4 regions of the Thermosinus thermophiluss DSM 23256 genome follow, and region 1 is predicted to be linked to each of the others. Evidence: riboswitches for the same ligand, from Rfam matches in the RefSeq annotation. Region 1 holds a riboswitch; each other region holds the start of a gene.
What was found. A riboswitch is a leader RNA that binds a small molecule or an ion and turns the genes downstream of it on or off. The one in region 1 is predicted to bind S-adenosylmethionine.
Positions count from the first base shown of each region.

Region 2: it holds a riboswitch for S-adenosylmethionine, as region 1 does, so the genes downstream of both, BLQ99_RS06195 (methionine ABC transporter ATP-binding protein) here and BLQ99_RS06115 (YezD family protein) in region 1, are expected to answer to the same signal.
Region 3: it holds a riboswitch for S-adenosylmethionine, as region 1 does, so the genes downstream of both, BLQ99_RS07825 (vitamin B12 dependent-methionine synthase activation domain-containing protein) here and BLQ99_RS06115 (YezD family protein) in region 1, are expected to answer to the same signal.
Region 4: it holds a riboswitch for S-adenosylmethionine, as region 1 does, so the genes downstream of both, metF (methylenetetrahydrofolate reductase [NAD(P)H]) here and BLQ99_RS06115 (YezD family protein) in region 1, are expected to answer to the same signal.

Region 1 is NZ_FNBU01000007.1:106,209-113,481, reverse strand. It holds gene BLQ99_RS06135 (putative bifunctional diguanylate cyclase/phosphodiesterase) at 1-1,377, shown strand, start outside; gene BLQ99_RS06130 (transcriptional regulator) at 1,749-2,357, shown strand; gene BLQ99_RS06125 (glycoside hydrolase family 73 protein) at 2,749-3,210, shown strand; gene BLQ99_RS06120 (hypothetical protein) at 3,271-3,789, shown strand; SAM riboswitch class I at 4,004-4,100, shown strand; gene BLQ99_RS06115 (YezD family protein) at 4,185-4,349, shown strand; gene BLQ99_RS06110 (YezD family protein) at 4,368-4,559, shown strand; gene BLQ99_RS15035 (hypothetical protein) at 4,616-4,792, shown strand; gene cysK (cysteine synthase A) at 5,163-6,101, shown strand; gene BLQ99_RS06095 (AzlC family ABC transporter permease) at 6,445-7,176, shown strand; gene BLQ99_RS06090 (AzlD domain-containing protein) at 7,166-7,273, shown strand, end outside.
Region 2 is NZ_FNBU01000008.1:2,534-9,806, forward strand. It holds gene BLQ99_RS06175 (DHA2 family efflux MFS transporter permease subunit) at 1-1,007, shown strand, start outside; gene BLQ99_RS06180 (MetQ/NlpA family ABC transporter substrate-binding protein) at 1,161-1,976, opposite strand; gene BLQ99_RS06185 (MetQ/NlpA family ABC transporter substrate-binding protein) at 2,002-2,820, opposite strand; gene BLQ99_RS06190 (methionine ABC transporter permease) at 2,846-3,499, opposite strand; gene BLQ99_RS06195 (methionine ABC transporter ATP-binding protein) at 3,468-4,526, opposite strand; SAM riboswitch class I at 4,609-4,723, opposite strand; gene BLQ99_RS06200 (YerC/YecD family TrpR-related protein) at 4,903-5,241, shown strand; gene hisZ (ATP phosphoribosyltransferase regulatory subunit) at 5,228-6,415, shown strand; gene BLQ99_RS06210 (HDIG domain-containing metalloprotein) at 6,418-6,945, shown strand; gene BLQ99_RS06215 (D-2-hydroxyacid dehydrogenase) at 6,942-7,273, opposite strand, start outside.
Region 3 is NZ_FNBU01000010.1:95,339-102,611, forward strand. It holds gene hydF ([FeFe] hydrogenase H-cluster maturation GTPase HydF) at 1-33, opposite strand, end outside; gene BLQ99_RS07805 (ParB/RepB/Spo0J family partition protein) at 318-1,214, opposite strand; gene BLQ99_RS07810 (ParA family protein) at 1,207-1,968, opposite strand; gene BLQ99_RS07820 (IS110 family RNA-guided transposase) at 2,407-3,708, shown strand; SAM riboswitch class I at 3,977-4,079, shown strand; gene BLQ99_RS07825 (vitamin B12 dependent-methionine synthase activation domain-containing protein) at 4,162-4,815, shown strand; gene BLQ99_RS07830 (homocysteine S-methyltransferase family protein) at 4,830-7,217, shown strand.
Region 4 is NZ_FNBU01000006.1:96,232-103,504, reverse strand. It holds gene BLQ99_RS05445 (spore germination protein) at 1-119, opposite strand, end outside; gene BLQ99_RS05440 (DUF2935 domain-containing protein) at 471-1,310, shown strand; gene BLQ99_RS05435 (patatin-like phospholipase family protein) at 1,495-2,520, shown strand; gene BLQ99_RS05430 (cupin domain-containing protein) at 2,684-3,034, shown strand; SAM riboswitch class I at 3,157-3,263, shown strand; gene metF (methylenetetrahydrofolate reductase [NAD(P)H]) at 3,426-4,283, shown strand; gene BLQ99_RS05420 (histidinol phosphate phosphatase) at 4,359-5,135, opposite strand; gene BLQ99_RS05415 (aldo/keto reductase) at 5,332-6,339, opposite strand; gene BLQ99_RS05410 (DUF3473 domain-containing protein) at 6,443-7,273, opposite strand, start outside.

The DNA of each region.
Region 1 (7,273 bases):
CAGGGAACGACTATCGGCAATGAGAGGGTCCTCTTGAGTATCGTGCGGGATATATCGGATAGAAAGCAAGCCGAAGAACAGTTAAAGCACATGGCTACCCATGATTGGCTGACGGGTATTCCCAATAGGCACTATCTTGAAAAATATCTTGAGGAAACTGTGCAAAATGCAAAAAAGGAGACTACAGGTGCGCTTCTTTTTCTTGATATAGACAATTTTAAGGTCATTAATGATACGTTCGGACATGCCGCAGGCGATAAGGTATTAGTAGATTTGACGAAAAAACTAAAAGCGATTATTAGAAAAAACGATTTTTTAGCAAGACTTGGCGGCGATGAATTTGCCATTGTACTGCGTGGCGTAAGCGTCGAGGGGGCAAAAAGGGTAGCTAAAAAGATATTGGCGACACTAAATGAAGTCGAGTTTGCTGTGGATTTGATTGGCAACCATTGTAAGGTAAGTGTTAGTATCGGTATTACCATTATTGATAAGCTAACAGACACACAAAAACTCCTGGCCTATGCCGATGTGGCCTTATATCGGGCCAAAGAAGAAGGTAAAAATAGAGCGGTATCTATTGAAAACTGCGACGAGAAAATACGGCTATTTGAAACACATTCAACTGTAAAAAAGATTAATGACAGTTTGAGAGATAATCGCCTTGTTTTGCACTATCAGCCGATTATGTCAGAAGCTGGGATAAGTCATTACGAAGCACTGTTAAGAATCTTGGATTCTGATGGAAGAATTATTTACCCGAATGAGTTTATTCCTACTGCGGAGCGTTTTGGTCTAATGAGTCAAATTGACAGATGGGTCATTAATGCTGCTATGGAAGCATTGATGAAAAATCCTGAATTATCCATTTTTGTCAACCTCTCGCCTTCAAGTGTAGGTGATGATGAGTTACTTGACTTTATTGAATTTGGTCTTTTCAACAAAGGAATAAAGCCTGAGAGAATCGGATTTGAGATTACGGAAATTGCGGCAGTCAAAGATTTAATAAAGGCCCGGCATTGGATTAGCCACCTCAAAAAATTTGGATGCAAATTTGCTCTGGACGATTTTGGCGTAGGGTTTTCTTCGTTTACACATATCCAAATGCTACCTGTTGACTATATCAAAATTGACGGGTCGTTTATAAGGAACTTGGATAGTGACTTAACTCAAAAAGCCTTAGTACAAGCCATTAATACGGTAGCCCACACTTTGGGGAAAAAAACAATTGCGGAGTTTGTCGAAACCGAGATGATATGGCGAACTTTAAAGGAAATTGGGACTGATTTCGGGCAGGGATATTTCTTTGGTAGGCCTCGTCCAATTGATGACATATTAAAAATTAGCTTCTCATGTTTATGGCAGACTTATTTTGCATAGTTTGGCTGCCGAAATCTGCACGTATAAAATGCCGAAATTGAACAAAGTTTGCATAAACTTTGCATGGAGGGGCGGGTATGATTGGCTGTTCTAGCGGTGTTGCCTAAGCAACGCCGCGCAGCCTAAATATCATACCCGCAGAGGCTCCTTGTCAAGTTTATGCGGATGGATGAATAATTACTTAATTGCCGAAATCTGCATTTTTGGATTGCCAAATACATTCTCATGTGTTAATGAGTAGATGAACCAAATTTAAAGAGATTTGGTCAGCAACGTAATTAATTAAACAAAAAAGTGAATGGATACAACAAAGTAATTACAATCGCAATGAATTGGTCGAAACAATTTTGTATAAGGTGGTATGGGAAACAGTGCGGGAATGCTTAGATCTGTCGAGTGAGTTGAATGCCAGCCTTGCGGCTTTTCTCATCAAGACTATGCCGCTAGCTGTAATGATTGTAAATAACGAAGTTAGAGTACGGTGCATCAATGACGCAGCCATAAAATTTTTTTGTATTTCCAAAGAAGAAGCCCACCTGCAAAAGTGTGGAGAGGTCTTGAGATGCGTTAACGCTCGTGGTCCTGAGGGTTGCGGAGGATCACCCGGTTGTTTGAGATGCGTGTTGCGTAAAAGTGTACTCGAAGCTTTAAACGGACAAGTTGTATCTCGCAACAAAGGTATTTTTAATGTTATCCAAGATGGTGAGGTCAAGAGGCTAACCCTCTTGGTGACGGCAGCCCCAATACTATATGAAAACAAGCGAATGGCAATCGTGCTTACTGAAGATGTATCCCTTGTTACTCAGCTAGAGGGACTAATTCCAATCTGCTCGATCTGCCATCGTATTCGTGACGAACAGGGCAATTGGATAACCCTCGAAAAGTATTTAAAAACGCATTCTGAAGCGGAATTTACGCACGACTATTGTCCAGTGTGCAGTGATGAGATGCGCACCAAACACTCTTTGAGTAAAGAATAAGCAACTACTATTTTCTGCAGTATGAATTTCGTCGACACGGTAGAAAAACGCGGCAGAAGTTGAAGATGGCCTTTCCGCAACGCGTCGGCTGTGCTGCAACGCTTTTCATGCAGGTGGCTGTTTTTATTTGGCAGGGAGTGCGGCATTGAGCATGAATCGCATGCAAAAATACATCATCAGGCATTGATAGGGGCGTTTCTGCTCCTATTTTTGTTTTGGGTTGTAGGCTACTAGTGGAATGCCCGCAGTAATGCAAAATTGAACTAAAAAGTTGCTGGGACGGCATAGCAGTATTTGGGGCCGCTGGGCCCCTTGCAGTCATAAAATATATTGTAGATAGTGTGGCTAATAGCGAACAGGGAAAAAATCCGTATGATAAGGGGGAAAACTGGTGACACCCGATGAGTTTATTGCCTGGTTGGGACCCGTAGCTCAACGTGTTTGCCGCAAGTACGGCCTGCCTGCCAGCGTCTGCATCGCCCAGGGAGCACTGGAAAGCGGCTGGGGGCGGTATACAATCGGCGAGTATAACCTTTTTGGCCGCAAGGCCGTTGCTGGTGACAAGTCAATAACCATCACCACACAGGAGTATATTAACGGCGAATGGGTAACTATAAATGACGAATTCAAGGACTACGCCAGTCTGGACGAGGCCGTGGAGGACTGGTGCGTGCTAATGACTGAGGAGCCGGCATACGCTGACGCGCTGGCCATATGGCAAGAAACGCATGACATTGAGCAGTTTGTGTGTACGATGGGACGAATATATGCCACGGACCCGGAGTATGCGGATAAGGTGCTGGCGACGATCAGGGCGAACGACCTGACGTGTTACGACGAGCAAGCGGCCTAAAGTGATGTTTGATCTGCATACTAATTTCGAAAAGCTGTGTATATACTGCGGGCGGTCATTGTGGCCGCCGGCAGTATTTTTGCTAATCATTGGGTGGGCGAAAAGTTTTTCCCCAAGCAGCAACAGACGCCGCAAATCAGCGTGAACTTGGACGGAAAACCATCAAAACCCAGTGAGCCGCAAGCTGTATATATCCAGGGACAAAATACCAGTACCCGGGAAATCGTTTACGTTCCTAAAGAAACGGATCCCAAAACAGGCCAGCAAGAACGCACAAACGTCCAATTCGAGAAGCGGCAGGGTAAGGTCTATGTAAAAGTAAACGGCAAGGAGTTTGAAGTCCCTGCCGAGGTTAAAGAAGAAGCTAAGTTTGAAAAAGGCAAACTGGTTGTTACTGAAGAAACTGAAATTCGTATTAATATTACCGCCCCTAAGCCTACGCTGAATGTTGGCGTTGGCTGGTCGATGAACGGTCCGGCAGCGCAGGTGAATGGGCAACTGTGGAAATCGGTCAGCTGGTGGGTTTACGGAGACCGGAAGACGGTGGCTGGTGGAGTGCAGTTTCCAATAATGAAATAATTTCCCCTTAGGTTTCACTCGGTGGTTTCGGCTGCTTTAGGAACCTTAAAAAGGCGCAAGAGGTCATAAAAAACTATTAAAGACTACAATAGCGGCAAGTCGGAAACGCGCAATTGTTGAGGCGTGGCGATACATTCGGAACAATTGGGATGGAATATGGCTATTGACAGTGTTTATATCGGCGTGTTAATATCTAAAACAACCAAATAAGTCACTCTTATCCAGAGAGGTCGAGGGACTGGCCCGATGACACCCGGCAACCGGCAACGCAAGGTGCTAATTCCAGCAGGAGTAATCCTGGAAGATGAGAGGAGAGGTATACTAACATTCCTTTCCTCGGAAAGGATTTTTTGTTTGCCGCTGACCGATTAACAAAGAGTAGGGAGGAAATGGCCATGGCGGTTAGCAGTAACATGAATACACCCGACAACCTGCCACCCCGGGTATGGGAAAAGATTGAGGCGGCAATCCGCACAGTAGGATACGGTTCAATCACGATCATCGTTCAGGACGGGAGAGTCATCCAGATCGAAATAAACGAGAAAATCAGGCTGGTCTGATGGGAAAGGGGAAGCGAGATGGACGCGAAAACAAACGGGGTAAGCGATTTTAAGATCGGGGCTGTCAGGGCGGAAATTCTCAAGGCTCTCAGCGGTCTTCAGTACGGGCAAGTGGTCATTCAGATAAAAGACGGGAAAGTGACCCAGATCGATAGAACCGAGAAAAGGCGCCTACCGCGACTGGAAGGTGTGGACGGCGACGGCATCTGATTTCAGGCCAATCAGAAGACTACAATTAGTTTCATATAAACAATCACGCTTTTCAGGTGCCATTCGTCTGCGGCGCAAACCTGGGTGAGGCGCTGCGCCGCAACGGCGAAGGTGCGGCGATGAACCGTGCCAAGGGAGAGCCCGGTACCCCAATCTCAGCGAAGCAGTGCGGCACATACAGCCTGGTAATGGGCGAGATCAGGCAGCTCCAAGGCTGGCACCCGAAGAAGTGACGGCTTTTGCTAAGAATATAGCTGCATGGCGTGGGGTTCGAGGACCCGCGCGATCTGCTTGATGATTTGTTTGCGCCATGGCTAAAATAGAGCACGTTGACACCAATGGCTACATGTGGTAAACTTAAAAACAAGTAAATAACTCTGAGCTGATCAGTAAGACTGAAGGCTGAGGTAAAGTCCCACCGGGACTTTTATCTCAGCTTTGTTTTTTACTCTTAGTCACGGACCAACTATACCGCTGTTCCCGGTAGATCCTGCTGCCCGTGGTCGGAGTGGCTGGGCAGCGCGGTCATCGGTTACCGCACTGGCAGCATGAACCAAGTTCTTGACCTTGAGAATAAACAAAAAGCTTAGGAGGAAAACAAAAATGGCCAAAATAGCGACGAACTTGACAGATCTCATCGGCAACACCCCGCTTCTGGAACTGGGGAATTACAACAGAGCAAAGGGACTAAACGCCAAGCTCATCGCCAAACTGGAATACTTCAATCCACTGAGCAGCGTCAAAGACCGCATCGGTTACGCCATGATCAAGGACGCCGAAGACAAGGGACTTATCAATAAGGACAGCGTTATCATCGAGCCGACCAGTGGGAACACCGGCATAGCCCTGGCCTTCGTGGCCGCTGCCAAAGGCTACCGGCTTATCCTTACCATGCCGGACACGATGAGTGTCGAGCGGCGTAACCTGCTCAAGGCGCTGGGCGCGGAACTGGTGCTCACGCCAGGGGCGGAAGGAATGAAGGGGGCCATACGCCGGGCCGAGGAACTGGCGGCTGAAATACCCAATTCTTTCATACTCCAGCAGTTTAAGAACCCTGCCAACCCCGCAATCCATCGTGTCACGACTGCGGAAGAAATCTGGAACGACACTGACGGCCAGGTAGACATCTTCGTTGGTGGTGTTGGCACCGGTGGCACTATCACCGGTGTCGGGGAGGTAATAAAACAGCGTAAACCTTCTTTCAAAGTCGTCGCCGTTGAACCTTTCGACTCGCCCGTTCTTTCCGGCGGAAAACCCGGTCCTCACAAAATCCAGGGTATTGGCGCCGGCTTCGTGCCTGATGTCCTTAACGTGAAAATAATCGACGAGATTATCAAAGTCAAGAACGAGGAAGCTTTTGCCACCGCCCGCGAACTGGCAAAGACCGAGGGGCTGCTTGTCGGCATATCCAGTGGCGCCGCAGCCTTTGCCGCCACCCAAGTGGCTCAGCGCCCGGAGAATGCCGGAAAGACCATCATGGTGTTGCTGCCCGACACGGGGGAAAGGTACCTTTCGACGGCGCTTTTCCAGGAAGAACTGTAGCATATATTTATAGCGATTATGTGCGAGATATTTCAGAAGAAATGCGGCTCGTTTATTGAGTTACCCAAGATATGGATCATGACGGTTATTTAGCGGATAAGAAGACGCAGCGAACCGTTGGAAAATGCCTCGGAAATAATTGAATTGAGAAAATGACTGAGCTTAGGAAGCATAAGGTGTCAAAAACGACATTTTATGCTTCATTTTGTTATGCGACAGTATGCCAGACCTTAGCAAATTACAGGGCCTTACTCTACTCGATTATTTTATTTGTTTGCAGGTATTGCCAATGTTCGGATGTAATTTTACATTTTGGATATTTTCGCGATAGGAGGTCAGCAGTGTGGATAATGCAAGAACCGCGCAGGTAACGGAACGTGGTTTGACAATGCCGCAATTTTGGCAAGGCGCCAGGGACGCCGGGCCAATTATGGTAGGTGTTATACCTTTTGGCATTACCTGTGGTGTAATGGGATTGACAGCAGGGCTAACACCGCTGGAAACAGTGATGATGTCACTCTTAGTGTTTGCCGGAGCTGCCCAGTTTATTGGCATTACAATGATCGGGGCCGGCATCACCGGTTGGGGCATTATTGTGTTTACAACCTTATTGGTTAATTTACGCCATTTGCTGATGGGGGCTTCCTTGGCGCCATATCTGGTGCGACAGCCTTTATCGCTGCAGGTGCTGCTTTCTTTTTTACTGACCGATGAGTCTTACGCCATAACCGTCAGCCGCATTTATCAGGCAGGATATAATCCTTCCTATCATCTGGGAGTCAGTCTTTTCATGTATGTCACATGGTGCTTGTCAACGGTGGCAGGAGTTTTTGTCGGCAGTTACATTCCCGACCCGTTGGCATGGGGATTGGATTTTGCGATGCCCGCCACTTTTTTGGTACTGTTGTTTCCCAGGTTAACGGACCGGACGAGTGTGGCGGTTTGCATAATCGCCGGGCTTATCGCTGTGGCGGGAGCATTATATCTACCCGGAAAATGGTACATGATCGCGGCCTGCCTGGTGGCAACGATAATCGGGGGGCTGATGGAAGGAGACAAGAAGCGTGCATCTTGAGACTTTTGCGATAATAGTCGGTATGGCGTTGGTAACATTTGCGACCCGGTTTAGCTCTGTAGCGTTGTTCAGGCAAACGGGAATTCCCGGCTGGCTG
Region 2 (7,273 bases), on a different contig from region 1:
TGGCCGTGCTGGTACTTAAGGAAACGCCCCGTATTCGGGGGCAGAAATTTGACTACGGCGGGTTTATCACCTCCGCCCTTGGGCTGTTCTGCCTGCTACTGGCTCTCAGCGAAGGGGTGGATGAGGGCTGGACATCGGCGTATATTATAACTTTGCTGTATATCGCCTTGGCCAGTTTAACTTTGTTTGTTGTTATCGAACTTAATCACGAGAACCCTATTTTAGACTTGACCTTGTTTAAAGATTGGAATTTCACGCTGAGCAGTATCGTTATTTTTATCGGGACGATCGGACTGTTTGGCGGCATCTTCCTCGTTCCGCTCTTTATGGAAAATATTCGGGGCTATACGGCGATGCAGACAGGTATGCTGATGTTTCCTTCCGCCCTTACTGCCGGGCTGATGATGCCTGTTGCCGCCAAACTGGCCGATAAGTTCGGCGCTAAGCCGGTTGTCGTTGTCGGCCTCTTTTTCCTAGGAGCCGGTACTTGGCCGCTAATGTACCTCGACATGGATACCAGCTATGAGCATGTCATGCTGGTCATGATTCTGCGGGGGCTGGGGCTGGGGCTGTTCATGATGCCCGTTACCGTCCTTGGGCTGAATACCGTCCCGCTGCCGAAGATTAGCCGTGCGTCCGCGCTTAACAATGCTATCAGGCAGGTCAGCGGTTCATTCGGTATTGCCGTATTGTCGACCGTGCTGCAAAACCGGCAAATCTTTCACTATGCCCATATTGCCGAAGGCTGGAATTTGGCAGCAGACGCCGCCGCTAAAGTGATTACTTACGGTGAACGGCTATTTGTGCAGCACGGCAGCGTAGCGAGCATTGCCAAAATCAAGGCGCTGGCCCTTGCGGCCCAGATCGCCCAGCGACAGTCGTATATTTTCGCTTTCGATGACGCTTTTTTGGTCTTGGCGGCCATTAGTTTTACCGGCATTGTCCCGGCCCTGCTGCTCAAACGGGCCCAAGGCGGGGCCAAAGGGGCAGCGGTAATTATGGAGTAGAAGTAATAATATGACAAAAAAACCAAAAAGACCCAAAAAACAAAAACATGAGAAGGTGTTAAGGGTTCGGCATGGGTGTAACCGTTAAATTTTAAATATAAAAAAGTAGCAGCCCCAGACGGCGTGGTGCCATCTGGGGCTTTGCTTTTTGTGCTACCATGCGGCTACGACAGAACCTTTGAAGTGTTCTTGGATAAACTTTTTGACTTCTTCAGATTGGTAAGCCTTAACTAGCTTTTGGAAAGCCGGATTGTCTTTGTCTTTGGTGCGGACGGCGATGACGTTGGCGTAAGGAGAATTGGCGTCTTCGATGGCGATGGCGTCCCTGGTCGGAACAAGGCCGGCGGTCATGGCATAGTTGGTGTTAATGGCGGCAATATCCACGTCGTCAAGGGAACGGGGAATCTGGGCGGCGTCCAGTTCTTTAATCTTAATATTTTTCGGGTTTTCCGCAATATCGGTAACGGCGGCTTTGAGGCCGGCGTTAGGCTTCAGCTTGATCAGGCCGACTTTTTCCAGGAGCAGGAGGGCGCGGCCGCCGTTGGTCGGGTCGTTGGGGATGGCGACAACGGCGCCTTGTTTAACGTCGGCGATTGATTTGACTTTTTTCGAGTAAATACCCATCGGGAAAATAACCGTTTTGGCGATCGAAACGATGTCATATTTGCGGTCGGCAACCATGTTATCAAGATAGGGCTGGTGCTGGAAACTGTTGGCGTCAATGTCACCCTGGCTTAAAGCCACATTAGGCTGCACGTAGTCGTTGAACTCCACGACCTGGATTTTCAGACCGTCTTTTTCCGCCACTTTTTTGACAACATCCATTATTTCGGCGTGGGGGCCGGCGGTAACGCCCACTTTTATAGGCCGGTCGGACGGCGTGGCGGCTTGTTTGCCGCAGCCGGCCACGAGGCCGAGCGTAAACAGCAGCGCGAGGGCTAATGCGATTGGCTTCGTCCATTTGTGCATTATTGGTTACCTCCTTAACTAAGAATTAGAATGCCGGTACTACCGCACCTTGATATTTTTCGGTGATGAATTTGCGGACTTGATCCGAGGTCAACGCTTTGGTCAGCTTTTGAATTTCCGGGCGGTTTTCATCGCCTTTGCGCACGACCAGAATATTTACATAAGGAGAATCTTTCTGTTCAATAAAGAGGGCGTCTTTCGTAGGCACGAGTTTGGCTTCCAGTGCATAGTTGGTATTGATTACGGCCAAAGTGACATCATCAAGGGCCCGGGGCAGCTGCGGCGCTTCGAGCTCACGGATTTTCACGTTCTTCGGGTTGGCGACAATATCTTTGACGGTGGCGTTGACGCCAACGCCGTCTTTGAGCCCGATCACGCCGGCCTTAGCCAGCAGGGCGAGCGCGCGCCCGCCGTTGGTCGGGTCATTAGGGATGGCAACCACGGCGTCGGTAGGAACGTCATTTAAGTTTTTGATTTTTTTGGAGTAAATGCCCATGGGTTCGATGTGGACGGCAGCGGTGTAAGTGAGCTGAAGGTTGCGCTCGGCGGCAAACTTATTGAGGTAGGGAATATGTTGGAAGAAGTTGGCGTCCAGTTCTTTTTCCGCTACGGCCAGGTTAGGACGGACGTAATCGCTCATTTCCACGATCTGAAGGTCAATGCCCTCTTTTTCCAGAGCCGGTTTAATTACCCGCAGAATTTCGGCGTGGGGAACGGCCGTGGCGCCTACTTTCAGTACCTTTTTATCACTGGCGGTAGCCGGAGCCTGGGTTTTGCCGCCGCAGCCGGCGACGACGGCGGTAAGGGCCAAAATTAAGGCGAGCAATAGGGCGATACGTTTCATGAATGAATTCCTCCTTGTTAATCGTTTATTTTTTGTTCAAACGGCGGGCAAGCCAGTCGCCGCACGACTGGACAAGCTGTACCTGAGCAATAAGGATAATGACGGTTGCGAGCATGATGTCGGCCCGGAAGCGCTGATAGCCGTAGCGGATGGCCAGGTCCCCCAGCCCGCCGCCGCCGATAGCGCCGGCCATGGCCGAATAACCAATCAGGCTGATTACAGTGATCGTCAGGCCAAGCACAATCGAGGGCAGCGCTTCGGGGATGAGTACTTTGGCGATAATTTGCAGCGGGGAAGCGCCCATAGCTTGGGCGGCCTCGATGACGCCGTAGTCGACTTCTTTGAGTGCCGATTCGACGATGCGGCCGACAAAGGGGATAGCGGCAATGCTCAGCGGCACAATGGCCGCATCGGTGCCGATGGATGTCCCGACAATGAGACGGGTCAGGGGAATGATGGCGACCATGAGAATAATGAACGGAGTCGAGCGGGTAGCATTGACGATTGCGCCCAAAACGCGGTTGACAGCGAGGTTTTCCAAAACATGGCCCTTGTCAGTCGTTACCAGGATGACGCCGAGGGGGACGCCAAACAGGGCGGCGATAAAGGCCGACACACCCACCATATAAGTAGTTTCCCATAACGACTCAGCCAACAGCACGAGCATTTCTTGCGACATAACCAATCACCTCTATTCCTAAATCTCGCGCCCGCAAGTAGTTGAGGGCGTTCTGGATGCCGGCCTGGTCGCCGGACAGTTCGACAATCAAGGTACCGAAAGGAGTGTGCTTGATGTGGTCGATATTGCCGTAAAGGATGCTGGTGTCAACATTAAACCGGCGGATCATGCCGGCAATTATGGGTTCTTCGGCCGTACGGCCAATGAAGGACAGGCGCAGAATAAGATTGGAGTCCGGCAGCGGTGTGGGCGAAAAGACGGTATTGGCAAAGAATTCGGGCAGGTCATGGTTGACAATGGTGCGGATGAATTCGCGCGTTGTTGCCGTCTGGGGACGGGTGAAGACGTCGAGTACCGGGCCTTCTTCAATAATGACGCCGTTTTCGATGACGGCCACGCGGTCGCAGATTTCTTTAATAACCTGCATTTCGTGAGTGATTAGCACAATGGTCAGCTGCAGTTTTTGATTGATGTCAAAGAGCAGTTTCAAAATGGATTGTGTAGTCTGCGGGTCAAGGGCGGAAGTGGCTTCGTCGCATAAGAGCACTTTTGGCCGGCTGGCTAAGGCGCGGGCAATACCGACCCGCTGTTTTTGACCGCCGCTGAGCTGGGACGGATACTGGTCCCGTTTATCGGCAAGCCCCACCAGTTCAAGGAGCGGCAAAACAGCCTGTGCAATTTCCGTTTTGCTTTTGCCGGCCAACTCAAGCGGGAAGGCTACATTTTCATAGACGGTGCGGGAAGACAGCAGGTTAAAGTGCTGAAAAATCATGCCGATTTTTTTGCGTCGCTCGCGCAAGTTTTTTTCGGACATCGTCGTTAGTTCTTCACCGTCGACCACTACCGAGCCGCGGGTTGGCCGCTCCAGCATATTGATGCACCGGATTAACGTACTCTTGCCGGCGCCGCTTTTACCAATGACACCGAAAATTTCACCGCGGCGCACTTCCAGGTTTATGCCTTTAAGAGCATGGACCGCTCCGTTAGTGCCGGGATAGACCTTTTCAATGCCGGTCAGTTTAATCATTTTTCTTCTCTCTCCTTTCCTGGGCATAAAGAAAACCTCTTCGCAGACGAAGAGGTTTTTGTTCTGTAAACAGAAACTCCCCCCCTCATCTGTCAGAACCTATCCGTTCTGCAGGAATTGGCACCGTTTCGCATCCGAAGGTGCGATGGTTGCCGCGGCGTCATCGGGCCAGTCCCTCAGCCAGCTCTTGATGAAAGAGTGTTTCGATATGCCGTTGTTGAGTTACATGCTATCATGTATAGCAATGTCTGTCAAGAAAAAATTAAAATTGCATTTTCATAAATTAAAGAATAAAAGACGTAAAGGCAGGAAAGAAATGAGAGAGGGCGAATAGTATGCTCAGAATGGTAATGCGTGCACGGGAGGAGTGTGGATTATGCCCGTTAACCCTAAGCTAAAAGAGCCTTTAACCGACCAATTGTTCCGGGCCATTTTACTGCTCGCCAATGAGGAGGAATGTTATCAGTTTTTTGAAGATATCTGTACCATCAGCGAGATAAAAGCCATGGCACAACGCCTGGAGGTGGCGCGGATGCTGAAGGCCGGTCATATCTACGACGACATTGTCGAGCGCACCGGGGCCAGCACGGCCACGATCAGCCGGGTCAAGCGCTGCTTGCACTATGGCGCTGACGGCTACAAAATCATTCTCGCCCGGTTGGAAGAGCAGGAAGAGCGTTTGCGGCAGGAGGATGCAGGCCATGAACCAAAATGAGTTTGTACCGCAAATTCCGTACGGGACACGGGATTTTTTACCCCGCGATGCGAAAAAAAAGCGCTTGGTGGAAAGCGCCCTTGCCGGCCTATTTACCCGGTGGGGTTATGACGAGGTAATTACGCCTACATTTGAGTATCTGGACATTTTATCGGTCGGTGCCGACCAAGAAATAGTTCAGCATATGTTCAAATTTCTCGATAAAAATAACCGGCTATTAGCGCTCCGGCCGGATATGACTACGCCTATTGCCCGGGTAGCGGCTACCCGGCTCCGCGAACAGCCGGTACCGCTGCGGCTGTTTTATTTGACTAACGTTTTCCGGTACGAGCAGGCCCAAGCCGGTCGACAATGCGAATTCTACCAGGCCGGTATAGAACTGCTGGGCACGGCGGGGCCTGCCGCCGATGCCGAGGTCGTAGCGCTGGCGGCCACGGCCATGCGGGAGGCAGGGCTGACCGTCTTTCAGATCAGCCTCGGTCAGGTGGAATTTATTAACGGTCTAATGAATGAATGCGAATTACCGCCGGCCGAGCGCCAGCGGATTAAAAATTGCCTGGTGCAGCGCGATCTAGTCGGCCTGGACGAGGCTCTGGCGACGAGCTCCTTATCGCCGGCCGGGCAGGCGCTTTTTAAGCGTATTCCGCTGCTCCACGGGCGGGAAAATATGCTTGATGCGGCCTATGGCATGGTGAGCAACGATATGAGCCGCCGCGCCCTCGATAACCTGGCGGAGATTTACCGGCTCCTTGAGTATTACGGCGTAAGCGGGCATGTCTCTTTTGATTTGGGAATAATCCGGAATTTTGACTATTATACGGGGGCTGTTTTTGAAGGCTATACGCCGGGCCTAGGCTTCCCCCTTTGCGGCGGCGGGCGTTACGATGGCATGGCAGGCGCTTTTGGGAAGGAATATCCGGCTACCGGTTTTGCTCTCGGCATCGAGCGCCTTATGCTGGCCCTTGAGCGGCAGGGTCTGACCCTGGACGGCGACGTTAAGGACGTCTATATTGGCTGGGCGCCGGGGCGGCTGAATGAGGCGATTGCGCTGACTGGCGAGCTCCGCGCGGCAGGGCGTATCGTCGGTCTTGGACTTCAGCCGCAGGATAAGGCGGCGGCCGAAGCCTGCCGTCAAGCCATGGGCTATGCTAAACTCATTTATATTGGTGGTTGAAAATGCACAAACGGGTACGGCAATTTTTCGCCGCGGTGACAGCCCGCATCAGTGAACAGGACAGGAGGTTTGTTAATCAGCACTTAACCAAAGCCGAGCAACAACTGTTTTGGCAGATGAGCGTGCCAGACCAGCGGCATGCGCTTAACGTGGCATATACGGCGGCCAAACTCGCGGCACAGCGTCCGGCGGCAAATTGGGAAACCGCGGTTAAAAGCGCGCTGCTCCATGACGTGGGACGGAGGCGGGGCGATATGAGCGTGACCGACAAGGTCTTGGCCGTCCTGGCCCATAAACTGGCGCCCCGGTGGGCGCGACAATGGGCAAAAGAAGGGCGTGGCGGAATTATTGCCAATCTCCGCCACGCCCTGTATATATATTTTAATCATGCCGAACGCAGCGCCCGTTTGCTCGAAACCGTCGGCACCCAGCGGGCGGTGGTTGATGCTGTCCGCAAACACCATAGCGCTCCGGCGCCAGGCGATACGCCGGAGCTAAATATATTGCGGGAAGCGGATGACAAGCATTAATAGCCCTTCTGCTTATCGACGACGTTGAACATTTCGCCGCCTTGGCAGAAACGGGCCAGGTTGTCGGCGAACAGTTTTACCGCCCGGTCGAGGTAGTAGGGGGACAAAGCGGCCAGGTGGGGAGTAATGATAACATTAGGCATATCCCACAGGGGGCTGTTTTCCGGCAATGGTTCGTGCTCGAAAACATCAAGGCCGGCGCCTTGAATGAGACCCTGCTCGAGAGCGGTAACGAGATCGGCTTCGCGCACCACCGTTCCGCGGGCGATATTTATGAAATAGGCCGTGCGTTTCATGGCTTCAAAATGCTCCAGCCGGAAATACTCCC
Region 3 (7,273 bases), on a different contig from region 1:
GTGCAATCTTGCTCCCCGAGGTGTGTCCTGCATAAATATCCTCCTTATTATTCCCTGTTTGGTCGCTTTTGCCAACACAAATTAATGTGAACAAAAACGCCGGTGCGCCTTTTACTGAAACCGTCAAGGAAGCTAAGGACGCAAATGGTTACGGTAATTATTCGAACCGCCGAGGACGCAGCGGCGCGATCGCATCGCGCTGAGAAAACCATAAAAATCCTTCACGGTTTCATTTTCTCCACGGTTCTCTTCCTCTTAACTTTCCACTTGCCACTTTCTTCTTACCCAATTCAATGTTTCACATGAAACAATTATTCTTATACAACGATTGGTCCCCGGCGGCGGGTAGCGGCCGCCTGCTGGTGCGATTCGGACAAAATGTCCAGGATACGGTCCAAATCTTCCATGCTGTAAAACTCAATCTCAATCTTGCTCTTCAGCTTGCCTGGCTTGATTTTTACTTGCGTCCCCAGGAGCAGTTTTAAGCGATCCTCGGCTTCCGCCACAAAAAATTCTTTTTTCTCGGGCTGCGGCTGCTTTTTCTTGCGCGGTGCACTGCTGAGACGTTTAACCAATTCCTCCGCATCGCGGGCCGATAAATCTTCGGCGATAATCGTCTCAGCCGCCTCAATTTGCAATTCTTCTTTATCTAACGCCAATAACGGCCTGGCCTGTCCCACTGTCAATGTTCCACGTGAAACATGCTCCTGGACCGCCGGGGCCAGGTTCAAGAGCCGCACCATATTGGCAATCAACGACCGGCTGCGGCCAATCTTGCGGGCCACTTCCTCCTGCGTCAGGCCAAACTCGTCCATCAACCGCCGGTAAGCATTCGCTTCTTCAATGGGGTTTAGATCCTGGCGCTGCAGATTCTCGATAAGGGCGATTTCCGTCATCTCCGCGTCGGTATAATCCCGTACGACCGCGGGAATGGTTTTCAGGCCGGCCAGCTGGGAAGCCCGCCACCGCCGCTCGCCCGCTACCAGCTCATAGCCGTTCATGGTCTTGCGGACGACAATGGGCTGCACGACCCCGTACTGCCGGATTGATTGCGCCAGTTCTTCGAGCGCCTCGGGATCAAATGTGCGCCGCGGCTGAAACCGGTTGGGGGTAATTTCTTTTATGGCAATTTCATTGACCGGCTCATCGCCACCGGCCGGCGTCGCCGGAAAAAGGGCATCCAAACCGCGTCCCAGGCCACGGGCCTTAGTCATCGCCAATCACCTCTTTCGCTAAGTCAAAATAAACTTCCGCCCCTTTCGATTTCGGGTCATATTTGATGACCGGCTTGCCGTGACTGGGGGCTTCGCTTAGCCGCACATTGCGGGGAATAATGGTCTGATATACCTTATGGCGGAAATGATTTTTGACTTCATCCACAACCTGAATCGATAAATTGGTCCGAGCGTCAAACATCGTCAGCACCACCCCTTCCAGCGTTAGGATGGGGTTAAGGTTTTTCTGGACCAAGTTGATCGTATTCATCAGTTGGGTCAATCCTTCTAAAGCGTAAAACTCGCATTGGATGGGAATGATAACTGAATTGGCCGCCGTTAAGGAGTTAATGGTCAGTAACCCCAGCGACGGCGGACAATCAATGATTATATAGTCATATTTATATTTCACTTTATCAAGGGCCCGCTTCAGCTTCGTCTCCCGCGACATAACCGATACCAGTTCAATTTCGGCGCCGGCCAGTTGGATGGTAGCCGGCAGCAGCACTAGATTAGGGATTTCGGTCGGCAGCAGCAGGGTTTCGACCGGGACATCGTTGATCAGGGCGTCATAGACGCAGTGCTTAATGCTGGCCTTATTGACCCCGAGCCCGCTGGTCGAATTACCCTGCGGGTCGATATCGACGAGCATCACCTTTTTCCCCAGCTCGGCCAGGCAGGCGCTCAAATTTACCGACGTGGTCGTCTTGCCGACACCGCCCTTTTGGTTGGCAATGGCAATAATTTTGCCCAATTTTTTCACCCCAGAGCATACAAAATAGCATCCAAAATTCTCCTTTCATTTCAACGCTCTTTTCTTAATATCCTGCAAAAATTTATTCGGAAACCGATAAAATGTAGTTTACATAATTAAATAATTTCGCCACGGCTCCGCTCCCCCTTGACACCGCTTGGGAAAATATTCTATGATGAAAAAAACCGCAAAGATAATCATGCCAATAAATTGGCACCACAAAGGCATGAAAACGGATAGTCTGCGGCGAATATTTAGCTTGCGGCTGGGCGACAAAAGGACGTTGCGCACTAGCGCTTTGAGCCTGACGCAAAGATTGTCCTCAATCATTTGGTGCATCACTAACTGTCACCTCCTATTGGAGAGTACGCAGGGTAGAATACATCCCTAGAGATGATTGCACCAGTCGCAAAATAAGGCCGCAGAAGGAGAATTAGAATGAGTAATAATGTCCAGGTAGTTTATGAGCGGTGTTGCGGGTTAGACATTCACAAACGTAAAATTGAAGCCTGTGCCTTGGTAAATGAAAAAATGCGACGCAACAGTTTCGGCACTACGTCAGAACAGCTGCATAAACTTGCCGATTGGCTTAAAAAACATGAAGTGGAAATTGTAGCAATGGAAAGCACCGGTGTCTACTGGAAACCGGTTATCAATGTTCTGGAAGCCGAAGGAATAAAAGCGATAATAGTCAATGCCCAACACATTAAAAATGTACCTGGACGAAAAACCGATGTTAAGGATGCCGAGTGGATAGCTTCGCTTCTTCGCCATGGACTACTAAAACCAAGCTTCATTCCCGAGCGTAGGCAACGGGAAATGCGCGAAATCACGAGGTTACGCACAGCAAAAATTCAGGAACGTGCCCGAGAAATTCAGAGGCTGCAAAAATTCTTGGAAGGCTGCAACATAAAATTATCATCAGTGGTAAGCGATATAAACGGCGTAACGGCTAAAGAAATCATCAAAGCAATTGCTGCCGGTGTAAACGACCCGAAAAAACTGGCTGAATTATCCCGTGGCCGGTTGAGTGCTTCCCAGGAAGAACTTGAAACTGCCCTAGACGGAATAGTAAGCCCTGATATTCGCACTCTAATCCAGATCCAACTTGAAGCTATTGAAGCCTTAGATAAACAAATAGCATCACTAGACTTGATGATGGAGCGAATAGAACGAGAAGACGAAAATTTTAAGGAAGCCCTGGAGCTAATAGATACAATCCCTGGAATAGGGAAACGGATTGCCCAAGTAATATTGGCAGAAATAGGACTTGACATGAGCCGGTTTCCAAGCGACAAGCATATAGCCGCATGGTCCGGACTAGCTCCAGGGAATAACGAAAGTGCCGGAAAGCGAAGATCTGGGAAAGCTAAACCGGGCAATCCGCAACTTAGGTCGCAACTAGTTCAGGCAGCACATACTATAGCGCGGATGAAAAACTGTTATTTATCATCCTTATACCATCGAATAGCAGCCAGAAGAGGTAAGAAACGAGCTGCGGTAGCAGTAGCGCATGCAATCATTGTAGCCATATATCACATGCTGATTCGCAAGGAACCATATAAGGACCTTGGGGAAAACTATTTGTCGGAACAAATGCGTCGTAGCAAAATAAAAAGTTTAGTAAACCTTGTCAAAAACATAAAGAAACTGGACGACGATGTTCAATTCATTATTAGCGACCAAAGTATTCGGATAATAATTGGCGAAGAGGTTAAAGAGTTCTCAATGACAGGGTGATACACTAGAAAATCAGCTTTCTTTTGTACACCAGGCCTGTCAAAAAATAGATTTGTACAGGCTTAGTTTACTATTGCCTAAAATTGGGGTATGTCAGCTCTGTTGGCACACATCGTTTTCAGGGTAGGGCGCAAAGAACGCAAAGGGTATATCGGGCGCGACGCGTGCCGCGCCAAAAAATACTTAGCGCAACTTCGCGCTCTTCGCGAACTTTGCGGTTAAAAACTTATACTTTCTGATATAGTTAAAAACTATCATAACGTGAATACTCTTATCCAGAGCGGTCGAGGGACTGGCCCGATGACACCCGGCAACCGGCATTGCGCTTGGTGCTAATTCCTGCAGAATCTTATGGTTCTGAAAGATAAGAGGAAAGGACTGCGACCGGGCGCCCCCTTTCCTCTTGGAAAGGGGGTTTTTGGTACGCCTGTATATAACGCTCAGTTAACCAAAGTGGATATTAATGAAACACGGCGGTATGCCGGCCTGGCCCGGGCGGCCCGCTTTCCCGACGCTCTGCTCCGCCAGGCCTGCCTTGACGCTCAGGTCCTGGCCGTGCCGCGCGGGATCTGGCAGGTATATCCCTATTCACCGGCCGACGGCGTCATTCTCGCGCCTACTCCCCTTAGGCTTAGCGGCGCCAATATTGCCAACCACCTGGCCGGATCCGTACAAGTAGCCGTCTTGGCCGTCACCATCGGTGAAGCCATCGAAGCGGAAATCTCCCGCCGCTTTCGCCAAGGCGACGCGGCCGCGGCGCTGCTTCTGGATGCCGCCGGCACCACGGCGGTGGAAGCAGCGGCTGACCAGGTCAACGCGCTGATTAACCGGGAAGCGGCCCATCAGGGAATGACCGCGACCAAGCGGTACAGTCCCGGCTACGGCGATTGGGACATCACCGTGCAGCAGCACGTCGTGGCCCTCGCCGGCGGCGGCGCGATTGGCATTACGGTAACCGCTTCGTCCATGCTGATCCCGCGCAAATCGGTGACGGCCGTTATCGGCCTTAAACCCGGCAAACCAAACGGGCAGCCGACCTGCGCCGGCAATGTCTGCCTTACCTGCGGCCAGCCCAATTGTTTGGCCCGGCGTACATCATCACAGTGAAAGGATGAGCCACGATGATTTATCTTTTTGACGGCGCGATGGGCACGATGCTGCAGCAGGCCGGACTGACGCCGGGACAATGTCCCGAAGCCTGGAACTGCGAGCGGCCGGAGGTGGTAACCGCCATCCACCGCCGCTATGTTGAAAGCGGCGCCGCCATCATTGAAACCAACACCTTTGGCGCCAACCGCGTTAAACTATCCCATTACGGCCTGGCCCGCGACGTTGCCCGCCTCAATACCGCCGCCGTTCGCGCGGCCCGCGCGGCCGCCGGGCCCCACACCAAAATCGCCGGTTCCGTCGGCCCGACCGGCAAATTCATCGCCCCTCTCGGCGAACTCTCCTTTGACGAGGCCTGCGATGTCTTCGCCGAGCAGATTGCCGCTTTGGACGCCGCCGGCGTCGACTATATAATCATCGAAACCATTATCGACCTTCAGGAAATGCGCGCCGCGCTGCTGGCCGCCAAACAGACCACCCGCAAACCGGTCATCTGCCAGCTCTCGTTTGGTGCCGACGGCCGTACGGTCACCGGCACCGACCCGGCCACCGCCGCCATCGTGCTGGAAGCCATGGGCGCCGATATCATCGGCGCCAACTGTTCGCTCGGTCCGGCCCAACTGGTGCCGGTGGTGGAAGCCCTCGCCGCCCACACCAGCCGACCCGTTAGCGTCCAGCCCAATGCCGGCATGCCTGAACTGGTTGACGGGAAAACGCACTTTCCCATGGGTCCGGCGGAACTGGCTGCCTGGGCGCCACGCCTGATTGCGGCCGGCGCTAGCTATATCGGCGGCTGCTGCGGCACCACGCCTGAGCATATCAGGGCCATGGCTGAGGCCATCCGTCACCTGGGCGGCAGCGGTACTTCCGTCCGGACCGTAAGACAAGGCGTCGCCCTCACCAGCCGCAGCCGCACCGTTTGGCTGGGGCCGGGCCACCCGCCGGTTATTATTGGCGAACGCATCAACCCCAGCGGGCGCAAAGCCTTGGCCGCCGAAATCCGCTCCGGCAGTTTTCTGACCGTCAAGAAAGACGCCCTCGCCCAGGTGCAGGCCGGCGCCACCGTCCTGGATGTAAATATGGGCGTGCCCGGCATTGACCAGGCAGCGACCATGGGGCGGGCGGTACAGGAGCTGTCCATGCTGGTCGACGTTCCCCTGTCCATCGACACTACCGACCCGGCTGCCCTGGAGGCCGGGCTGAAAGCCTTCCCCGGCCGGGCGCTGGTCAATTCCGTGAGCGCCGAACCGGAACGGCTGGAAACATTCCTGCCACTGGCAAAAAAATACGGCGCCGCCGTCCTGTGCCTCCCCGTCGCTCCCGGCGGCGTACCCGCTACGGCCAACGAGCGGCTGGCCGTGGCCAAACAAATTGTTGAGGCGGCGCTCAAGGCCGGCCTGCGCCCCCAGGATTTACTCCTTGACGCCCTGGTTCTCACCGTCGCCGCCGAGGGACAGGCCGCCCGGGAAACACTGGCAACCTTGCGCTTGTATCGGGAGCATTTCGCCTATCCGGCCGTCATCGGCCTGAGCAATATTTCCTACGGTCTGCCGCGCCGCGACCTGATGAATGCCGCCTTCTGCGCCATGGCCCTGGCGGCCGGACTCGACGCGCCCATCCTTAACCCTTATGACCCGCTGATGCAGGACATGCTTGCCGCCGCAGGCGCCCTGCTGGGTTATGACGCAAACGGCAAAAGCTACAGCGAACGCTACGGGCGCGCGGCGGCGCCTTCACCGGCGGACCCGGCAGCGGAAGAAACAGGCGATAAGCTCGACCAAATCCGCCAGATGGTCATCCGCGGCGAAAAAGAAGCTGTCACGGCCGCGGTCCAGGCCGCCCTGCAGGCGGGCTATTCGCCCTTGGACATTACCGACCGGGCGCTGACGGCGGCCATGAACGAAGTGGGCGAAGCCTTTGGCGCCGGCCGCTGCTTTTTGCCCCAGGTGCTGCTATCCGCCGAAGCCATGCGGGCCGCCTTTGAAATAATCAAAACAACCTTGCCGCCCAATGCCGCCAGCCGGGGCACGGTAGTGCTCGCCACCGTCAAGGGCGACATCCACGACTTGGGGAAAAATATCGTCGCCACCCTGCTGGAAAATAGCGGGTTTACCGTCATCGACTTAGGCAAAGACGTAGCGCCGGAGGTGGTTGTGGCGGCGGCCCGCGAGCACGACGCCGACGTAGTGGGCCTGTGCGCCCTCATGACCACCACCATGCCCCAGATTGACGTTACCATCGCCGCCCTGCGCGCAGCCGGCTGCCGGGCCGCAACAATCGTCGGTGGCGCCGTCCTGACCGCCGAATACGCCGCCCAGGCTGGCGCCGATGCTTATGCCGCCGACGGCGTCGATGCGGTCAACAAAGTAAAAACCCTGCTGAAAAAGAGCCGCCATGCCTAGCCTTACCCTCAAACCAAGGTGTGTCAGTAGGTCTGACACACCTTTAATTTAGACAA
Region 4 (7,273 bases), on a different contig from region 1:
TCGGGCTCGCGTTCATAGGATTCGCTCTCGTCAAGCACGAACGGAGGCTGCTGGCGGGGCGGCTGGTAGACAATAAAATTGCGAAACGCGCGATATGCTTTCGTAAAAACGGTCTCCATCGGCAGCCGTCACCCCCATAAACATTGTCATGGATATTGTTTCCTCCCCTGCCAAAAATATAACCGGCGCGACTGCTTCATTAGCGGCGCGCCGGTGGGCCTGCTCACTGCTGCTTGAGGCTTACCAGGACAGTTTCCGCGGTAAATTACCTTCCTCGAACGTCGTAACCTTTGTTCTTATATCCTTTTGGCAAACACTTTATAGTTGCTTGGTTAAAAAAGCGGGCAACCGCTTCGGCCCGGCAATAGCTGGATTTTACTTGTTTGGTTCGCGTTATACGGCTAGACACCTGCTTATGTAGAACAACATAAAATATACTAAACAATTTCTTGCAAAGGTGGGAAAATTATATGGATATCTTTTGCCGGGAAGTGGAACCCTTTGTTCCCCTTACCATCCATGAAATTAGGTTTTGGCTTCGGATAATGAAAGAACATTCTCTTTTTATTAAATTAGGCCTGCCGTGCGACCAGACCGCATTAATTGAAGAAGCCCAACGGTTCTATGACTGTTTTGCCGAGCTGGAAAAGCAGGCCTGCCAAGTTCAATGCGATGATCATTTTCGCAGCTTCGTGAAACAAGTTTTAACCGCTGTTAAAAACATCTTCAGCTTTAAACGGCACCTCCTTCACCTGCTTATCGAATGTAAACTCCGCGGTGGTTCTAACTATCCCTTATTAATTGACCACATATCCCGTGAAGCGCTGTACTTCTACAAAATACTGGAAAAAATCCGCAATGGGGAAATGCGGTATCCTGTAGATGCTATCGTTAGCGAAAACGTATTCTGGCTCAGGATTATGGCTGATCATTTAAAATTCATCCGTGGTTTGCTCGACCCTTCTGAGCGCGAATTCATCGACAAAACCAATGTCCTCAGCAATAAGTTCGACCAGCTGCAATTGCATGCCCGTGACTTCGACAGCATGCTGTGGCACTTCCGCCCAACCCCCGACTTCATACGTTTTGAAAAAGAAGTAACAGATGCTACAATACGCCTGCGCGATTTTAAAGCAGCCGCAGAAGAGCTTATCAAACAGTGCGCCGTACTCTCGCTAATCCCGCCGCTATTAGCCGATCATGTCCGGCGCGAGGCGGAGCACTTCCTGGAAGTTCTTGAATTGATACATGGCGAAATGATGCAAGGCAGTAACCCGGATATAATCCTCTGCGATCATGACTTTCGGTAAGTAACCAACATGGCAGCCAATCACGGCTGCTATTCTTATTTATGCGTGCGCCGCCAGGCCGATGCCAACTGTAAAAATCCCCGAGCTGACCCCGGATCAGCTAAAAAAAGTGAGGCAATGGTATCACTGGGGTAAACTGGTAATATTTTTTTATAAAAACCGATTTAGGGGGAGGAGCGTTATCGTGTCCTACCATTTTCGCAATTTAGTGTTTGAAGGCGGCGGTGTTAAGGGAATAGCGTACAGCGGTGCTCTCGAAGTGCTAAAAGAAAAAGAGATCTTGCCGAACATTAAGCGAGTCGGTGGTACTTCGGCTGGTGCAATAGCTGCTTTATTGGTCGGCTTAAATTACACCGCAAAAGAAATTAAAAACATTATAAGTGAATTGCACTTTCGCCAATTTTTAGATGATACGTGGGGAATTATTCGAGACACGCGTAGATTAATCTCCCAATTTGGGTGGTACCGAGGTAATTTTTTCCGCGAATGGGTGGGAAATTTAATTAGTGCTAAAACCGGAAACAGTGAGGCAACCTTTCATGATATTCAAAAGTTAAAAGAAACGAATAATTTTAAAGACTTGTATTTTATAGGCACAAACTTATCAACGAAATTTGCGGAAGTCTTTTCCCACGAGCATACGCCGCGAATGTGTGTTGCTGATGCAGTCCGCATATCAATGTCAATACCATTTGTCTTCACAGCTCAGCGCAGCCCCCGTGGAGATTGTTATGTTGATGGCGGAGTGCTTGATAATTTCCCAATTAAGCTTTTCGATCGGAGAAAATATGTCGAACGTTTTTCAACAACACCTGACTATTATCAAAAACATAATCAACAACTACAGGAGGAAGGTAAGAAAATTAGTCCATATGTTTATAACCAGGAAACCCTTGGCTTTCGTTTGGTTTCCGGGAGCGAAATCGCCATATTCCGGGATCATGCTGAACCACCTCGCCATGATATAAACGACTTTTTTGCCTATACATGGAGCCTAATCGAAACTATTTTGGAAAGCCAGCAGAACCAACATTTACATAGCGATGATTGGCACCGGACTATCTATATTGATACACTAGGAGTAAAGACTATGGATTTTGGAATTGATTCTGCTAAAAAAGAAGCATTGGTAGAATCGGGCCGCCGATATACGGAGAAATATTTCGCTTGGTATGATAACACTGAAAACCCAGCATACAATCGCCCGTGAGACATGTTAGGCGCAAGCGCACTGGCAGCGCTTTAGCAAATCACGTCTGTTAAACCAATATCTTGCATCCTAGTAAAAAATAGTAAATCCGGTACTCATTAAAGGAATTAAGAGGTTACGTAGAGAAAATTCAAATAATACATATCTAGGGGGAGTTGAGAGCATGATTAAACGGGCCGGCGAATTAGTCACCGAGGTTGCCGCCAACCGGTTCGGCGGCAAGGGCGAAGTAATTGGGACTAAACTGTTGGACATGGAACAATTGCAAGGCAAAGGCAGGTTATTCTCCCACAGCATTCTCAAGCCGGGCTGCTCTATCGGTTACCACCAACACAATGGCGACGCTGAGACTTACTACATCCTTAAAGGCGAAGGCCTGGTCAACGATAATGGCACGCTGGTTAAGGTCCAAGCCGGCGACGTCGTCTTTACGGCCGACGGCGAGTCCCACTCCATTGAAAATACCGGTACGGAAGATCTTGAATACATCGCTTTAATTCTCTACTCCAAATAAGATGGTAACAGGCTTTACGCTATTATTGGCGTAAAGCCTGTTTGTTTAGTGATAAACCCCTTGACAGAAAATACATTTTTGGCGTATATTAATCTCAACTTCCAAAAGTTGTATACCGTGTACTCTTATCAAGAGCGGTGGAGGGACTGGCCCTGTGAAACCGCGGCAACCGGCAACAATGCGTCTGGTGCCAAATCCAGCAGAATCTTCGGATTCTGGAAGATGAGAGGAAAGGTATGGCTGCCATAATATGGCGTCTCTTTCCTCTCGGAAAGAGACGCTTTTATTTTACCTTATTATCGGCGACCACCTCGGCGCCGTCGGAAGCACCCGGCTGGCCCCCCTGGACAAAACCTGCGCCAAAAAATAACGCCAAGAAAGGATGCCGCCCATGTTGATACACCAGCTGTTCGCTCAAAAACGCCCTGTCGTGTCCTTTGAAACCTTCCCGCCCAAACCAGCTTCCCCCCTGGAGTCCATTTTCCAATGCATTGAAGAACTGCAAGCGCTAAAGCCCGATTTTATCAGCGTTACCTACGGCGCAGGCGGTTCCACACGGGGCCGCACGTTGGAAGTAGCCCGACACATCCAGCATGACCACGGCATTCCCGCCCTGGGGCACCTTACCTGCGTCGGCGCCACCGCAGCGACCATTCAGGCAATCTTGCACGAATTTGCCGCTCAGGGCATTGAAAACATCCTTGCCTTACGGGGCGACCCTCCAAAAGACGCCCCTATTCCCCCCACCCCTTACCGTGCCAAAGACCTCATCCGCTTTATCCGCCAGCAGCGCCGTCCCTGCAGCATCGCCGCAGCCGCCTACCCTGAAGGGCACCTGGAAAGCCCCAGCCGGGAGGACGATCTACGGTTTCTTAAAGAAAAAGTGGACAGTGGTGTCGATTTCCTGATCACCCAGATCTTTTTCGACAACGCCATGCTCTATCGCTTCCTGGAAGACGCCCGGGCGCTGGGCATTGACGTTCCTGTCATGGCCGGCATCATGCCCGTCTTCAGCCGCCCCCAGGTGGAACGCATCTGCTCGCTCTGCGGCGCTACGCTGCCGCCGGCGCTGGTTAAGCTGATGGACAAATATGGTCACCAAAAAGAAGCAATGGAACAGGCGGGCCTTGAGTACGCCAGCCGCCAGATCGAAGACCTCCTTGCTCACGGCATTGACGGTGTACACCTGTATACCATGAACCGCCCCCATCTGGCACGCACCCTGGTCCGGAATACGGGCCTGCGCTAGGCGCCTCACACCGGCAAAGCAACCACTCGAATCTGCCAGGCTAACGTAAAAAGACAGCCGTTACCAGGCTGTCTTTTAGTTTTTTTTCACATATTGTATTTTCCGGTCTTTAAACCAGACCGGCCGAAGGTGACAATAATCGGCAATGGCCAGGGCCACGTCCATACCCTTGCCGATATCGCCGGGAGTATGCGCGTCCGAACCAATGGTTACCAGTCTCCCGCCCAGCTCGTAAAACCGTTGGTAGACCGGAACAAGCGCCTTTACCGTCTCCTCCCGGTTTAACCGTCGGGTGTTGATCTCCAAAGCCAATTGCCGCCGGGCTGCGGCAGCCAACACCCGGTCAATGAGCTCCGGAAACTCGTGATAATAGACTTCAGGATCAGCAAACCGGGCATACCGGGCAATATAGTCGATATGCCCCAGACTGTCAATAAATTCATAAGACTCCAGGCACTCGGCCATCGCATCAAAATACCGGCGGTAAACTTCAGCTTTCGTCCGCAAGTTATAAAACTCGGCGCAATAAATGTCTATATTGTCAATGACATGGATCGAACCAATGACATAGTCAAATGGATAGTCCCTGACAATCCGCCGGTTGTCGGCCTCCAGGCCAGGCCGCATACCAATCTCGATACCAAGCAGAACCTGCTCGCTGCGGTATTTTTCATACTCGGCGAAATATGCCGCGGGATTAAAAATAAAGGCCTGCGGCTCAGGATAATCAAGGTCCATGTGCTCGGTAATCGTAATTCCCAAGCCCAACTCACCGGCTTTGGTCATAGCCTGATTTATAGTCATCCGCGAATCGGTAGAAAACTTGGTATGCATATGGGTATCAAACAACATTGTCATCGCTCCGTTCGGCCTGATGTATCCGGTTTCGTGAAATTTTTCATAGTTCCTATTATAACACAGGCTATGCTTAACTTCTAAAACAAACCATGGGCAAAGAATTGTTATAAAATTCCGGCTTTGTACCGGCAACAAGCAAAGCCCCGGTTTCCGGCTGAAGTCCGGAAACCAGGGCTTTTTGCTGCTGTCCTTAACCCAAATCTTTAGCCACCTGCCGCATGCGCTCGCGGATCGCCAGGTTATACGGGCAGCGCTTTTCGCATACGCCGCACCCGGTGCAGTCCGAGGCTTTCGCTTTCAGTGCCGCATAACGCATGGGGATGGCCTCTTTTAGCCCATAAGATACATATTGCAAATGGAAAATAAACACCGTAGGAATATCTATCCCTGCCGTGCATGGCAAACAGTAACCGCAGCGCCGGCAGAAATTGGGCCCGATAACTTGCGCTTCGGCTGCGAGTACCGCCCGTTCCTCATCCGTAAGCGGCCTGAAACTCTTCGCCACTTGCACATTCTGTGCGACCTGCTCAACGCGGTCCATACCGGGAATGGCGACGGCAATATCCTGTTCGAGAATAAACCTGAGGGCAAGTTCAACATTTTTAACCTGTCCGCCGCCCAGCGGCTTCATCACGATACAGCCAACATCCAGCGACCTGGCCAACGGGAAAAGCACATCAAGCGCCCTGGTCTCGATAAAGTTAAACGGAAACTGCACCGTACTGAACTCACCGGTTTTTATCGCTTCCGCCAAAAGCTCCACGTTATGCCCGGTTATGCCAATATGACCGATTTTTCCCGCTTGCCTGGCCTCCCTGAGCGCTTCAAGGGCGCCGCCAGGCGCCATAACCGCCTCAAAATCAGCCCGGGTCTTTATATTATGTAGCTGGTACAGGTCAATGTAATCGGTCCGCATTGTTTTCAAACTAAGGTCAATGTCCCTGGCCATGGCTTCCTTATCGCGGGCCATACTCTTGGTTGCCAGATAAAACTCGCGCCGACGTCCGGCAATATGCTGCCCGATTTTGGCCTCGCTATCGGTATAAGCGCGCGCCGTATCAATGAAATTAATCCCCGCATCCAGGGCAGCATGCAATATTGGCCCGGCCTCTTCCATCGTACAACGCTGGATAGGCAACGCCCCGAAACTAATTTCTGTAACTTCCAGCCCGGTTCGGCCCAAACGCCGTTTCAGCATATGAGATCCCTCCATTCGCTTGCGCTTATAAACGGCAGCTGTTTTGGACTAATTCTCTTAATTTTATTTTTCTTTGCCTATTTGCAAATACCTTCACTATTTTCTAAAATTGGCTGGGCTTGGTTGCCACTAAACTTTCTTGTCGATCGGCGGTTTGGGCAGTGGTCGCCAGGCGCTCAAGTTGCGTGGCAATCGACGTAAAGCTGAAACTCATCATTATATCTTCCAGCTTGGCTTTTGTTCCCCGGATATTGTAATAGTGTATAAAAGCTTCTTTACACGGAAGGATTAGCCTTCGTTCCGTGCAATCGAGCTCGCGCGGGTGCAGGTAGACAACGACGCTCCTGCCCTTACGGTTGGCCGCGCGAATGGCTTTTTTGATCAAGAATGCCGGGAAAAACCGAAAGTAAAATCCGCCGGAGTAGCCGATATTCCGCCCAAAGAGACTCACTACCGACGTGGGTACCTCCCAAATACCGAGCTCCCTACCGTTTACCCTTGGCTTATGAATGTCGGTGGGAGCCGACGGAATACCGTAAAGAAAGGTTTTGACCGGAAAAATACTGGCGTCATACATTAGGCCCAACTCTTCCAGCGCTTCAAGATAATGAAGGTTACTTTCCACGATCGACCATGATGGCGCCCGATATCCTAAAACCTTAGTGCCGGTGATATCCTCCAGAATAGCCACCGCTTTTTGCACATCCGCTTTAAACGCTTGAAATGTCTGCTTGTAAGCCAGGTGATGGCCATAGCCGTGTGCGGCAACCTCATGCCCTGCCTGCACTATCTTCCTCACAACATCGGGATAATCTTCACCGATAGAACCCAGGACAAAAAAAGTGGCATTGCAGCCCGCATCGCTGCATAACTGGAGCAGCATGTCCACCTGGGCCCTGAAATTAGAGCCTTTGCCTCTGTAGTCAGCAGGATT